DNA from 3 places in the Ureibacillus sp. GCM10028918 genome. Region 2 is predicted to be linked to each of the others. Evidence: predicted binding sites of a transcription regulator. Region 2 holds the regulator's gene; each other region holds the start of a gene.

Region 1 (3,292 bases), 510 kb from region 2:
ACGTATGTGATGGAAGAGCTGTTCGATGATTTTATTGCCCAATTTGCTGCAGCTACAAAAGAATTAATCATAGGCAATCCATTAGATGAAAAAACAGATGTTTCAGCAATGATTCACCATGCCGAACAAGAGCGTGCCCTAAGTTGGGTAGAAGAAGCGGTTGAAAATGGGGCTGAAATAATCATAGGTGGAAAAATTGAAAATGATGTCTTTATGCCAACAATTTTAACAAATGTTGCTTCAGAATTAAAAGTTTCATGTCAAGAAGTGTTTGCTCCGATTGTCATTGTGAATCGCATTTCCTCAATCGAAGAAGGCATTGCTGCAATTAATGATTCTAACTATGGATTACAGGCGGGTATCTTTACAAATGATATTCAAACTGCATTCAAAGCCTCTAAAAAGCTCCAAGTTGGGGGAATTATGATTAATGATGTTCCTACTTACCGTGTAGATCAAATGCCATACGGTGGTGTGAAAGAAAGTGGAACAGGAAAAGAAGGATTGAAATACGCTATTCACGAAATGACAGAAACCAAATTAGTTGTTTGGAATCAATAAAAAGGAGTGACAACGATGGCTGAAAAAATTATATTTCCTCCCATTAGCTATACAGGGTGGGGTTCTCTATCTCATCTATTAGAAGAAGTTAAAAGATTTAATGCAAAAAAAATTCTTGTAATTACAGACCCCTTCTTACAAAATATCGGGATTACGAATAAAGTCACGGATCCTCTGAATGAAGCTGGCTATGAAACAGAAATATATAGTGAAGTGGTACCGGAGCCTCCATTGGCAATAGGGGAAAAGCTAGTTGCATTCACGCGTGACAGTCAATTTGATATGGTGATCGGTGTTGGTGGTGGTAGTGCACTCGACTTAGCAAAGCTTGCTGGTGTACTAGCTTCACATGAAGGAAAAGTTGAAGAGTATTTAAATTTAACAGGATCAAAAAAAATTACGAATAAAGGCATTCCAACCATTTTGATTCCTACAACATCAGGAACAGGCTCAGAGGTGACAAATATCTCCGTCCTATCCCTTGAGACAACAAAAGATGTTGTAACACATGATTATTTAGTAGCCGATGTCGCAATTGTTGACCCGGCCTTAACGATTTCTTTACCACCAAAAGTAACAGCTGCTACTGGAGTGGATGCGTTAACACATGCTGTTGAAGCATACATTTCAAAAAACGCGAGCCCAGTGTCGGATGCTCTCGCTTTACAAGCGATTAGCCTAATAAGCAATTCCATTCGCACAGCATTTTTAAACGGTGAGGACAAACAAGCTCGTACAGATATGAGCTATGGAAGCTACCTTGCTGGATTAGCATTTTTCAATGCAGGAGTTGCAGGTGTACATGCATTGGCCTATCCACTTGGTGGCCAATTCCATATTGCTCATGGTGATTCTAATGCAGTATTGCTTCCATATGTAATGGGGTATATTCGTCAAAGCTGCGAAAAACGCATGAAGGATATTTATGATGCAATGGGCTTTAGTTCGGTTAACCTTTCGCAGGAGGAAGCATCCTATCGTTGTGTAGCCGAATTGAAGAGATTGGTGGAGGATGTACAGATTCCATCAACTCTGCAAGGTTTCGATATAGGTGAAGATGCTTTAGAAAGTTTAGCAACTGATGCAATTGAGCAAAAACGAATTTTGGCACGGAGTCCAATGCCATTGCATTATGATGATATATTTGCAATTTATAAAGCTGCATTTGATGGAGAAATTGTAGAAATCATGAATCAAGAAAAGTAATTTATAACTTTATAAAATGATTGAGTAAAACTCCAAAAGCGAATGGTAGTAGCTTTTGGAGTTTGTTTTATTTTAGTACCGTTTGTACCATACTAGAAAATAATGCTAAAAGTTTGGTTAAAACATTGAATATCGGCAAAATAAACACTACATAACTAAACTTAGAATGAACTAGGAATATACGTTCGCATATTTCTCGTAATTTTATAATGGATATGCTAAAATGAATATACAAGATTTGGATGGAAGGACGAACGAAAAATGAGCACTTTTGACTTACAATCCTCATACCAACCGAGTGGGGATCAGCCGAATGCCATAAAAGAGCTAGTTAAAGGCGTTCAAGAGGGAAAACGAAAACAAACGCTACTCGGAGCAACAGGTACAGGTAAAACATTTACCATTTCCAATGTGATCAAGGAAGTAAAAAAGCCAACGCTAGTAATTGCACACAATAAAACGTTGGCAGGACAGCTTTATAGTGAATTCAAACAATTTTTCCCCAACAATGCCGTAGAATACTTTGTTAGTTACTACGACTACTTTCAGCCAGAAGCGTATGTACCGCAAACAGATACATACATCGAAAAAGACTCCAGTATTAATGACGAAATCGATAAACTAAGACACTCTGCAACATCGGCACTATTTGAAAGAGATGATGTGATTATCATCGCTTCAGTTTCCTGTATTTATGGTTTAGGGAATCCGGAAGAATATCGGGAAATGGTTGTATCAGTGCGAACAGGTATGGAATTAGAACGAAATCAATTATTGCGAAAATTAGTAGATATTCAGTATGAAAGAAATGATGTCAATTTTACCAGGGGGACATTCCGTGTAAGAGGGGATGTGGTAGAAATCTTCCCGGCATCCCGAGATGAAAAGTGTCTGCGTGTGGAATTTTTCGGAGATGAAATTGACCGAATTCGTGAGGTAGATGCCCTGACAGGCGAGATTTTAGGTGATCGGGACCATGTGGCAATCTTCCCGGCATCCCACTTCGTAACACGTGAAGAAAAAATGCTGAAAGCCATTGAAAATATTGAAGTAGAGCTGGAGCATCAATTAGAAAAATTCCGTACAGAAGATAAATTATTGGAAGCACAACGTCTAGAACAACGTACAAACTACGATTTAGAAATGATGCGTGAAATGGGATTCTGTTCTGGAATAGAAAACTATTCACGTCATTTAACATTAAGAGAAGCAGGTGCAACACCATATACACTGCTGGATTACTTCCCGAAAGATTTTTTATTGGTTGTGGATGAAAGTCACGTAACATTACCGCAAATTCGAGGGATGTTTAACGGCGACCAAGCTCGCAAAGGAGTATTAGTAGATCACGGATTCCGTTTGCCATCTGCACTCGATAACAGACCGTTGAGATTTGAAGAGTTTGAAGAACATATTAGTCAGGCGATTTTTGTATCTGCAACACCCGGCCCTTATGAACTTGAGCATACACCTGAAATGGTCGAACAAATTATACGGCCAACAGGTTTACTGGATCCAACCATTG
Region 2 (3,292 bases):
GTTTCTGACTTCGCTTATATGCTCATTCCAGATAAAGTGTTGTTGTTCTTCTTACCTTTATTAGCATTAGGACGCATTTTCTCGCCAATCGACCCATGGTGGGATAGTTTGCTAGGTGCAGTAGTTGGCTTTGGCATCCTTTACCTTATTGCCGTTGTCTCTAATGGGGGGATGGGTGGGGGAGATATTAAACTCTTCTTTTTAATTGGCCTTGTTTTAGGCACTCTGAATACGTTGCTAACACTATTCCTATCAGCATTCATTGGTATGATTGTCGGTATCATCGTCCTGAAGATTCGCAACCAAGGGAGAAAAACTCCTGTCCCATTTGGCCCCTCTATCGCTCTAGCAGCCATTATTGTGTATTTCTACGGAGAAGTAATACTTGACTGGTATGCAAATTTATTTTGATTAATATTTTTATTCACTTGGGCCGTCTCTCTCGTATGAGGCGACTCTTTTTTACATTTTAAAGGAAAAACAAAGTTAAGCTAGAATATTGTAAAGCAAGTTATTATTATAGGAATTATGGAGGTGGTTTTTAATGAAACCAATTATCGGTATTACGATGACAACGAACAACGGACAATATTGTATTAATGAAGCCTATGTGAAGTCTGTACTTCAAGCGGGAGGAATTCCGGTGAATATTCCTTTTGGTGTGGAAAGTGATGCTGAGCAGCTGTTGGAAGGAATCGATGGTTTACTGCTGACAGGCGGGGTAGACGTACATCCGCATTTCTTTGATGAAGAGCCGCACATTAACATTGGCGATATTATGCTGGAACGAGATGAAGTGGAACTTGAGCTGACTGAAGCGGCTCTTAAGAAAACGATGCCGATCTTCGGGATTTGTCGCGGGATTCAGCTATTGAATGTAGCTTTAGGCGGGACACTCTATCAAGATATCAATTCCCAGTATGAGCATACGCCAATCCTTCATAAACAAAATGCTCGCAGAAAAGAAGCATCCCACTATATCGAGATTACCAAGGGCAGTAAGCTACACGAAAGTATCGGAAAAGAGAAAATTGCCGTGAATTCATTCCATCATCAAGCATTGAAGAAAGTGCCTGATATTTTCGAAATTACCGCTAAGGCGAGTGACGGCATCATTGAAGCCTTTGAAATAAAAGATTACCCTTATTGTGTTGGGGTACAATGGCATCCAGAGGAGATGGCGATCGCGGGGGACGAACATGCGAAAAATCTGTTTAAGTCGTTTATCGACGCGTGTGTAGCTAATAAACAGCAAAATGCAACAGTGGTCTCATAGCTACTCTAATAGGCAGTTCTTACCTGAAAATCTTGTTATTTTAGAGTCCTTATGTAAATAAAGCGCACAAAAATATCCCGTTTAAACAAAAAGGTTGTCTCACAGTCTATTGACTAACGAGACAACTTTTTTTAATGAATATTGCGATATAACCCTACTACTTTACCTAAAATCGTTACTTGATTTACTAGGATTGGGTCCATACTTGAGTTTTCAGGTTGAAGACGGAAATGCGTTTTCTCTTTAAAGAAACGTTTTACCGTTGCTTCGTCATCTTCAGTCATTGCAACTACAATTTCCCCGTTATTGGCAGTGTTCGTATGTTTGACAACGACATAATCTCCATCTAATATCCCAGCCTCGATCATTGATTCTCCCATTACTTCAAGCATGAATAGATTTTCTTCACTTGTACCGTAAGCATCTGGTAGAGGGAAGTATTCTTCGATATTTTCGATTGCTGTAATAGGTAGACCTGCTGTAACTTTCCCTACTAAAGGAACATGTACAACGGATTGTTTTTGAATTGCTGCTTCTTCTTGATCTAATATTTCAATCGCGCGCGGCTTTGTTGGGTCTCGGCGAATTAAACCTTTGCTCTCTAAACGAGCTAAATGTCCATGTACCGTTGAACTAGAGGCAAGACCTACTGCTTCCCCGATTTCACGAACAGAAGGCGGATACCCTTTTGCACGAACCTCTTCTTTTATGAATGCTAAAATATCTTCTTGTCTTTTTGATATTTTTTTCAACTCTATCACCTCTTTTGTGAATATGTACCTCTATTAGTTACATATAGTATATCAGTGAATGAACAGAAATGCAAACATAGGTTCGAAATTGGTGTTGACAAAAACAAGTGTTCGTATTAAATTAGGAACATACATTCGCAAAACAATTATTCGAAAAGAGGTTTTAATTTATGAACTGGTTACAAAAAAATACTTATATTGTGGTGTTATTCGTTGCTTTCTTTGTGATGGGTGCATTTCTATTAATTACTGATAATGGCAAAAACACATACGAACAAATTGAGATTCAGCACGGCGATACATTATGGACATTAGCAGAACAATATCGTGGTAAAATGACAATACAAGAGTGGATCGAGCATGTGAAAGCTGAGAATAGTCTTACTGGAGAACATATTGTGGCAGGTCATGCCTTAACGGTTCCAGTTAATTCAAAGAGTATCCATATTGCAAAATTAAAGAGTGAAGAAGAGCTTCATTCGGTAGAGGTAGCGGTTAAGAATAAATGAGCAAACAAAACAAAGCAGTCATCTATACACGTGTAAGTACAGAAAAAAATACACAAGAGACATCCCTTGTGCGGCAAGAAGAGGAACTACGCCGCTATGCGGGCGAAATGAACTTTCAAGTTTTAGAGATTTTCCAAGATCAACATAGTGGTTATGAAGTGGAACGAGATGGACTCCTTGAAATGCTGGACTATATAAAGGAAAAAAATGTAACAGTATTATTTGTGCAAGACGAAACGCGTTTGGGACGCGGTAATGCACGAATGGCTGTCTTGCATTTGCTGCATAAAAATGGGACAACCGTTTATTCCTTAAATAATGCAGGACCCTTAACATTAAATGAGATGGATACAATGTTACTTGAGATTTTAGCAATTGTAGAAGAGTATCAACGAAAAATTCACAATGCCAAAATTAAAAGAGGAATGAGACGAGCTGTAGATAATGGCTATCGCCCCGAGTTGAATATTAAAAATCGGCATAATCATGAAGGGCGCGAACGAATAGAGGTACCAATCGAAGAAATTGTAAAACTCCGTGAAAAAGGACTAACCTTCCAAGAAATTGCTTCAACTTTAAGAGGACTAGATTTTCAAGTAAGTAAAGCAACCGTGCATCGTAGATATATAGAATATATGGAGGGACTTGAAGGCTGAACTCTGGGCCATTCGTCCTTTGCAAAGTAATTGGGCTAGAACAATAAGAACTAGCCCCATCATCTATAATATTTATATCAAAACTTTATGATCTTTATG
Region 3 (3,292 bases), on a different contig from region 2:
GGAAAAACCTTCATGAAAGGGGGATGATCCTCCATAACGTGCATAGAAACGAATTGTATCGCCAGCTGAGATTTCCATTTCTTCTTTAAACCATCGTAACGCTTCTTCGGTAACTTTTATGTTCATTCCATAAACTCCCCTTAGGCCTATCTTTTAAATCCACTTTACTTTCGGTTCTGTTCCTTCTTTAATCCGTTTAATATTTGCACGGTGTCGGTAGAAAATAAATGCTGTTAACAGTATGATTAAAATCAATAAGGAGAAGTCTCCTGTCACAGCTACATAGATAATACTATAAATTACAGCAACAATTGATACAATCATTGAAGATAAGCTAACCATTTTCGTAATTTTTAAGGCAATAAGGAAGCTTACAACTAATAAGATGAATAATGGCCATGCATAGCCTAGTAAGACACCACCAGAGGTTGCTACCGCCTTTCCTCCACGGAATCCTGCAAAGATTGGGAACATATGTCCAACAACCGCTATACCGCCCAAGATTAGAGGATGAATCGTTGTATCAGCAAAATAAGGAATCAGTGGAAGTAATGTTGCTGCTGTACCTTTTAATATATCCATGATTGTTACGACAAGTCCTGGTTTCTTCCCTAATACTCGAAACGAGTTTGTCGCCCCTAAATTTCCACTGCCATGTTCTCTGATGTCCGTTTTATAAAAAATCTTGCCAATCCAAAGGCCAGAAGGTATCGAGCCGATTAAATAAGCACAAATAAGTAAAATTGCATTAACCATATAATGTTCCTTTCAGTATTAATAGTTGGTACTAATAATTGTAATAACAATATACCACCTTTTTATCCATTTGAGGAAGAAGTAAATAGTTTTTCATATTCTAACCAACAAATTGCAGCAGTTTACCAGGTGTTTAACTGAAATATAGGTTGTATAACATAATTCAAATCCAACGTCCTACATAATCTATCTTATCAAAGTTTTTTAAAAGAAAATGAATGAAGATGAAGGAAAAAGTAAAAATTATCGTGAATAAATGTACAATATGTTTTTTAATTTACAGTTATAATAAATAATAGGTACAATTGGCGATATGGCGCTATTGATTGTATAAACTTCTATTTGTGCTTAGTGACTTGAGTTTGATACAATAAAAAAGCTTATTTCTGGTAAAAGGTAAAAGGAATATTGACAGAAATTACTATAGTCAGTACGATGAATATAGAGATAGAACGGATGTTTGTATTTTTGGAGGGGGATTTGATTTGGCAATAAATCAGCCAGGGATCGCATATGATGACGATGCCATTCAAGTATTAGAAGGATTAGAAGCGGTTCGAAAGCGACCAGGAATGTATATTGGCTCCACAGACAGTCGAGGTCTTCATCACTTGGTTTATGAAATAGTAGATAATGCAGTGGATGAAGCTCTTGGTGGATTTGGATCACATATCATCGTGAAGATTCATGAGGATGGATCAATAAGTGTTCGAGATTATGGTCGAGGAATGCCGACAGGGATGCATAAGATGGGGAAACCAACACCTGAGGTCATTTTTACAATCCTTCATGCTGGAGGTAAATTTGGACAGGGCGGCTATAAAACAAGTGGTGGTCTACATGGTGTAGGTTCATCTGTTGTAAATGCACTCTCTAAATTTTTGGAAGTAACGATTTATCGGGATGGACAAATTTTCCGTCAACGCTTTGAGCAAGGCGGGAAACCGGTTACGACACTTGAAGTGATTGGAAAAACAAAAGAAACAGGAACAAATGTTCATTTCTTGCCAGACAAAGACATTTTCTCTGTTACAAAATTTAATTATGATATCTTAGCTGAACGTCTCCGTGAATCAGCTTTTCTATTAAAAGGGTTAAAAATTGAACTAATTGATGAACGCGGCGAAGGACAGGTTGATGTTTTTCACTATGAGAGCGGAATTGAAGCATTTGTTACTTACTTGAATGAGGAAAAAGATGTCCTTCACCCTGTCAAATATGTGGAAGGATCTCAGGAAGGGATTGAAGTAGAATTTGCCTTTCAATTTAATGATGGCTATTCAGAAACAATTCTGTCATTTGTAAACAATGTTCGTACACGAGATGGTGGAACTCATGAAACTGGTGCAAAATCAGCCATGACTAAGGTGTTTAACGAGTACGCACGTAAAGTAGGTCTTCTAAAAGAAAAAGATAAAAACCTAGAAGGAACGGATATACGTGAAGGACTCTCTGCAATTGTTTCTGTACGTATCCCAGAGCACCTCCTGCAGTTCGAAGGTCAAACAAAAAGTAAACTCGGAACTACTGAAGCTCGTTCTGCTGTTGAAAGCGTTGTACAGGAGCAAATGCTTTATGTATTGGAAGAAAATGCAGAATTATCGGCATCTCTTGTTCGTAAGGCAATTCGTGCTCAACAAGCACGTGAGGCAGCCCGTAAAGCAAGAGAAGATGCCCGAAGTGGGAAAAAGAAGAAATCTAGTACCCTTCTGTCAGGTAAGTTAACGCCAGCTCAGTCAAAAAATGCTGCGCGGAATGAACTATACCTAGTAGAGGGTGATTCTGCCGGGGGATCTGCCAAACAAGGCCGTGACCGTACCTTCCAAGCAATATTACCTTTGCGCGGGAAAGTAATTAATACCGAGAAAGCTAAATTATCCGACATCATGAAAAATGAAGAAATCTCAACGATAATTCATACGATTGGTGCGGGTGTCGGAGCAGATTTTAATATAGAAGATTCAGCTTACAACAAAGTCATCATTATGACAGATGCGGATACAGATGGTGCTCATATCCAAGTATTACTGTTAACTTTCTTCTATAAATATATGAGACCTTTAATTGACGCAGGTAATGTATATATTGCGTTACCTCCACTTTATAAAGTTTCTAGGGGAACAGGCAAAAAAGAAGTAATCGAGTATGCTTGGACTGAAAAAGAATTACAATCTGCTATCAATAAAGTTGGTAAAGGCTATATGCTCCAACGCTATAAAGGATTAGGCGAGATGAACGCCGATCAATTATGGGATACAACCATGAACCCGGAAACAAGAACGTTAATCCGTGTAACCATTGAAGATGGTGCACGTGCTGAACGTCGTGTTACAACACTTATGGGTGATAAAGTTGAACCAAGACGTAAGTGGATTGAATCAAATGTAGATTTTGGTATGGAGGATGACTTAAATATCTTAGATAGTGATTTCATCCAACATGAGGAGGATTTAGAAGTATGACGACACCCGAACGTTTTCAAGAATTACCATTAGAAGAAGTGATGGGCGATCGGTTCGGCCGTTATAGTAAGTAC

Evidence for each region. Region 2 encodes LexA, which represses DNA repair genes until DNA is damaged. Its sites were predicted from a motif close to CGAACATATGTTCG; they were not measured.
Region 1: a site for LexA is predicted at 1,942-1,955, ahead of uvrB (excinuclease ABC subunit UvrB). Genes of this name have one in related genera too.
Region 3: a site for LexA is predicted at 1,206-1,219, ahead of parE (DNA topoisomerase IV subunit B). Genes of this name have one in related genera too.

What each region holds. Positions count from the first base shown of each region.
Region 1 covers NZ_JBHTFK010000005.1:740,076-743,367, reverse strand. The annotation lists gene ACFQU5_RS06765 (aldehyde dehydrogenase family protein) at 1-561, shown strand, start outside; gene ACFQU5_RS06760 (iron-containing alcohol dehydrogenase) at 577-1,767, shown strand; gene uvrB (excinuclease ABC subunit UvrB) at 2,029-3,292, shown strand, end outside.
Region 2 covers NZ_JBHTFK010000005.1:226,512-229,803, reverse strand. The annotation lists gene ACFQU5_RS04445 (prepilin peptidase) at 1-411, shown strand, start outside; gene ACFQU5_RS04440 (gamma-glutamyl-gamma-aminobutyrate hydrolase family protein) at 545-1,276, shown strand; gene lexA (transcriptional repressor LexA) at 1,408-2,028, opposite strand; gene yneA (cell division suppressor protein YneA) at 2,199-2,537, shown strand; gene ACFQU5_RS04425 (YneB family resolvase-like protein) at 2,534-3,193, shown strand; gene ACFQU5_RS04420 (MerR family transcriptional regulator) at 3,266-3,292, opposite strand, start outside.
Region 3 covers NZ_JBHTFK010000017.1:226,442-229,733, forward strand. The annotation lists gene ACFQU5_RS13995 (HesB/YadR/YfhF family protein) at 1-126, opposite strand, end outside; gene plsY (glycerol-3-phosphate 1-O-acyltransferase PlsY) at 154-756, opposite strand; gene parE (DNA topoisomerase IV subunit B) at 1,242-3,218, shown strand; gene parC (DNA topoisomerase IV subunit A) at 3,215-3,292, shown strand, end outside.